Regions from separate parts of the Lysinibacillus sp. COL-1 genome, predicted to be linked through region 1. Evidence: predicted binding sites of a transcription regulator. Region 1 holds the regulator's gene; the other holds the start of a gene.
What was found. Region 1 encodes CtsR, which represses protease genes until heat stress. Its sites were predicted from a motif close to ATGGTCAATAAAGGTCAAACA; they were not measured.
Positions count from the first base shown of each region.

Region 2: a site for CtsR is predicted at 1,195-1,215, ahead of clpP (ATP-dependent Clp endopeptidase proteolytic subunit ClpP). Genes of this name have one in related genera too.

Region 1 is NZ_JCAWSJ010000002.1:236,334-238,808, forward strand. It holds gene mcsB (protein-arginine kinase McsB) at 1-886, opposite strand, end outside; gene AC6BKE_RS01705 (UvrB/UvrC motif-containing protein) at 883-1,425, opposite strand; gene AC6BKE_RS01710 (CtsR family transcriptional regulator) at 1,439-1,909, opposite strand; gene AC6BKE_RS01715 (DUF4870 domain-containing protein) at 2,175-2,475, opposite strand, start outside.
Region 2 is NZ_JCAWSJ010000003.1:666,237-668,711, reverse strand. It holds gene AC6BKE_RS07685 (basic amino acid ABC transporter substrate-binding protein) at 1-419, opposite strand, end outside; tRNA gene AC6BKE_RS07680 (tRNA-Arg) at 920-994, opposite strand; gene clpP (ATP-dependent Clp endopeptidase proteolytic subunit ClpP) at 1,302-1,892, shown strand.

The sequences.
Region 1 (2,475 bases):
GAACATTAGATAGACAGGTAGCGGCTTCCTCACTTGTTAGAATTCTCGCATGTGTAAGGGTACCTAAAGCCCGATATACTCTATCTTCTAGAGCAAGTTCTGCCTTTTCCATCAACTTCCCTCTTGCGTGTCGCTCTTTTTGGATAATCTTTTCAGCGACACTTTGTATGTCTGCTAAAATGTCTTCTTCTGTCTTCCCAAGTGTAATTTGATTCGACACTTGATAAACATTTCCTAAATTTTCGCTGCCTTCCCCATATATACCTCTTACAGTCATTCCTAAGCGGGTCATGGCATTAATAATTTGATTCATTTGCCCGGTTAATGTCAGTGCGGGTAGATGCATCATGACCGATGCGCGAAGACCCGTGCCAATATTCGTCGGACAACTTGTTAAATAGCCAAAAGTATCTCGAAAGGCATACGGTAATACTTTCTCTAGGATACGATCAATTTTATTTGCTTGTTCATAGGCACTTTGAAGTTGAAAGCTTGCTGTCATACATTGAATGCGTAAATGATCCTCTTCATTCACCATAATGCTAACGGATTCATCTTCAGAAAGAAGTATGGAGCCTACTTGCTCTTTTTTAGCTAGCTGTGGACTAATCAAATGCTTTTCTACAAGAATTTGACGCTGTAGAGGCGTTAAATCCTTAATAGCAAAATAAGCATAATCATTTTGAAGCGTTGGGCTATCACTTAGTGCATGTGTAACTGCCTGTTCCACCTGCAGTGCCTCATTCTCTGAGAAAGCTAATGGAAATCGATAGCCATCTAAATTTCGAGCAAGGCGAATACGTGTACTAATGACAATATCTGAATAATCATCCTTGATATGCATCCACGTTGGGGTCGCACGCTCTAAAAATGAATCAATCATCATGACACATCACCACCTTCAAATTGTAGATGCTTCTCTAGCTCTTTAACTTCGTCACGGAGCTTCGCCGCCTCCTCAAATTGTTCTTCTGCTACAGCGGCCTTCATACGCTTGCGGATATCCTCTATTTGCTTTTTAATGACATACACATTACTACGAGCACCAGGCATTTTACCAATGTGTTGAGGGCCTGCCTGTATGCGATTAAAGAGCTTAGGCAAATGCTCACTAAAGGTGTCATAACAGCTCGGGCATCCAAATTTACCTTCTTTTAAAAATTGTTTATACGAAAATCCACATTGTGGGCATGTTTGCTGTTGTGGTTGAACTTGTTGTTTTTCCCCCACCTTTTGCCATGTAGGCGAGCCGAACCAGTTCGACAATAGCTGTTGAATAGACACTGGCTCTTGTTTAAACTCTGCATGAAATGGATGGAACTGTGAGGCGCAGACGTCACAATAATGGTGCTCCACCTTTTGCCCATTTTGAACTTGTGTTACTGTAACTGTCGCATTACGTTGTTTACAATGTTCGCATATCATTTCCATCACCTCACTATTTTTGCTGTTCATATTTGATTGTTGTCAGCATTGCTCGCAAGATCTTTGCTCGAATAGTATCTCTTAAAGGGAGATGTAAATCGATTGTGGAGCGATCAATTGCTGCTAACATTAATTTCGCTTCTCGTTTTGAAATTACCTGCTCATCGATGAGCCGATATACTAAATCTTCTGCCATCGTTTGAGATGCTCCACCTTCTATTTGTCTGAGAACATCGTCGATTAAATCAATCTGTGAATGCGCGCGGACACGTAAAATTCGTATGTACCCACCACCACCACGTTTGCTCTCAACAAGGTAACCTCGCTCGGCAGTAAATCTTGTATTAATTACATAATTTATTTGTGATGGCACACATTGAAATTTATCAGCAATCTCACTCCGTTTAATTTCAATATGCCCTTCTCCACCTAATTCAAGTACTTGCTTTAAGTAACCTTCTATGATGTCTGATATATTACGCATTTTAGGAATACACCTCGCTTGCTTCACTGACTTTGACTATCTTTGACTTTCTTTTAGTATATTATACAAAACGCTTCAAAAAAATTGCAATGATTTCGCCCATAGAAAAGTGAAAAGTCTTAAAATGCCTATTTTAGTACGAAAAACAGCACTTTTTCAGTTAAAACTGCGCGGGTTATAATTTGCTCATATACCTAATGTACCCTTATTAGTCATAGAAAAAACGCAAGCATATGCAACTAGCATATACTTGCGTCTATGAAAATTATACCCAACGACCAACAATTGGATAACGCCAAGGCTCATCAGACAATGCTTTTACGATACCGATAATTGGTACAACAAATAACATGATGCCGAAAATGATTAAAAACGGTAACCCAATAAGAACAAAACTTAAAACAACTGAGATAGCGATTAAAATACCCATAACAATTTGGAAGAGCAATGCTTGAATAGAAATCGCCTTCACTTCCTCATCCGAACTAATTAAGAAGAAAATAATAGGTACTAACCATGGCGCAAAAAATGCACTTGCGTGTATGATTACTTTAGACCATTTAGTC
Region 2 (2,475 bases), on a different contig from region 1:
GATTTAATTTTTGAATCTTCTTTTACAACAATCAATAATTGAGACTCATAATAAGGCTCTGTAAAATCAAATGATTCTTTACGCTCTTCAGTAATTGTGATTCCTGAAGCACCAATATCTGTTTCACCGTTTTTAATTGTTTGGAAAACTGGCTCCCAACCAATGTTATTCCAGTCAACTTCAAAGTCCATTTCATCAGCAATAGCTTTTAAAACATCGACATCAATCCCCACAATTTTCCCTGAATCGTCAACAGATTCAAATGGTGCGAAAGTTGCCTCTGTACCAACTTTATATATTTTCTTACCATCTTCTGAAGATGAGCTTCCTGAAGATGCACCATCCTTTGTACCACATCCTGCAAGTGCTAATGTTAATGCTGCAACCATCATCAGTAGCATCCAACCTGTTTTCTTCATTGTATTTCCCCCTATTTCGATAATTTTCCGAAATGCGTATTATTTTTCACAATTCGGAAATGTTAGACTATTAGGTCAATTATATTAATATTATAGTATTTAGACAACAACTTTTCGCATAAAACTAAATATTTTTTCATATTAATTTATAATAAACTTATATAATTAGAAGAAACATGTATAAATAACAAGAAATCTAATCTAAAATTAATATATATACACTACAATCCACACCAAATTTCGATAAATTTAGGCAAAAAAAAAGAATCCCCTCAGATAGGATTCTTTTTTTCGACTATTTCTAGTCTTCACGTACAGTATGTCCACTAAAAAATAATTTGGAGTTATTGCTTTTTTGAAGGTTTGAAAGGAATAAATAGGGGAATAATGCCAACTAGGACAGTATTGCACCTATATCTCCCTCTCGATCTCCGCTAAGCAGGCTGCTAAACTACTTATTAGGAGATGAGCTATAACAAGTCTATCTATATTCAGTAAAATGGCGCCCTCGGAGGGAATCGAACCCCCAGTGCAAGAACCGGAATCTTACGTGTTATCCATTACACCACGAGGGCAAAGGCACAAAAAAAAAGTACTCACTCTAGGCTTACGAAAAGCATGATGTAGATAACCCTCATTTTTTGAAGCATACCTGCAAAATAGTGTACTGTACTTTAAACTTATAACCTCAATTATTATACAAGCCTATCACATATAATTCAACCATAGAATGCAAAAACATTTTATTTTTTTTATTTCACTTTAGCAGGGTTAATATTTGACCTTCCCTGACTATAATGTGTATGATAAGGATACAGCTGAAATAACAATGGAAATTTTCAGCAAAGGTATTCGAATTTAGTTTTTTAAGGAGGATTTAACATGAATTTAATTCCTACAGTTATTGAACAAACAAGTCGCGGTGAACGTGCATATGACATTTATTCACGTCTACTTAAAGACCGTATTATTCTTTTAGGAAGCGCTATTGATGACAATGTGGCTAACTCCATTGTTGCACAACTTCTTTTCCTACAAGCGGAAGATCCAGATAAAGATATCTCTCTTTACATTAATTCACCAGGTGGATCAATTACGGCTGGTATGGCTATTTATGACACAATGCAAATCATTAAACCACAAGTTCAAACAATTTGTATTGGTATGGCTGCATCAATGGGTGCTTTCTTACTAGCTGCTGGTGAGCCTGGTAAACGTTTTGCATTACCAAATGCAGAAGTAATGATTCACCAACCACTAGGTGGCGCACAAGGTCAAGCGACAGAAATTGAAATTGCTGCTAAACGTATTTTATTCTTACGTGAAAAATTAAATGGCATTTTATCTGAACGCACAGGCCAACCACTTGAAGTCATTGCTAGAGACACAGATCGTGATAATTTCATGACTGCTGAACGTGCTAAAGAATATGGTTTAATCGATCACATTATGCACCGTAGCGATAATAAATAAAAATGAGAAGGCATCACAGACTCGCTTTGTGATGCCTTTCGTGTTGTTGAGAAAAGGTGATGTCAACGGCAGAAACAGCCATTTTGAAAGGCGAGGGGTTGATTTCCGTTCCGCCAGCGTCCTTTCCAGGGGGCGCGCTTCACTCACTGCATTCGCTCCAGGGGCTCCTCTAGGACGCTAATCCCCTAGGAGTGACGCTGGCTCCACTCCCATCAACCATTCTGCAAAAGTGTCTTTTCCTGAACAAAATAGCCCTTTATTTATATTATTAGAAAGAGGATAGGCTCTTATTTTCAATGCGGAGAAGTGATGGATGACAACACTTCTCCATAAAGCGTAGTGAATACCTTCACTTTATTTGAAAACCTTTCTAAAAAGAAACATTTTTATGGATTGGGGTGGAAGGCTACTTGACTCCCGTGGGATAGCGAGACAGGCGAGCCTCTAAACGGAGCGGTAGCGGAGGAAGCTGCTCGGCGCTCGCCCACAGGAAAGCAAGTAGCCTGCAATGGAAATCCATTTTCACCTTTCACAAAAACGCTATGGATGGTTTTGTTTTTCAACACTATGAAGGCATCACAGA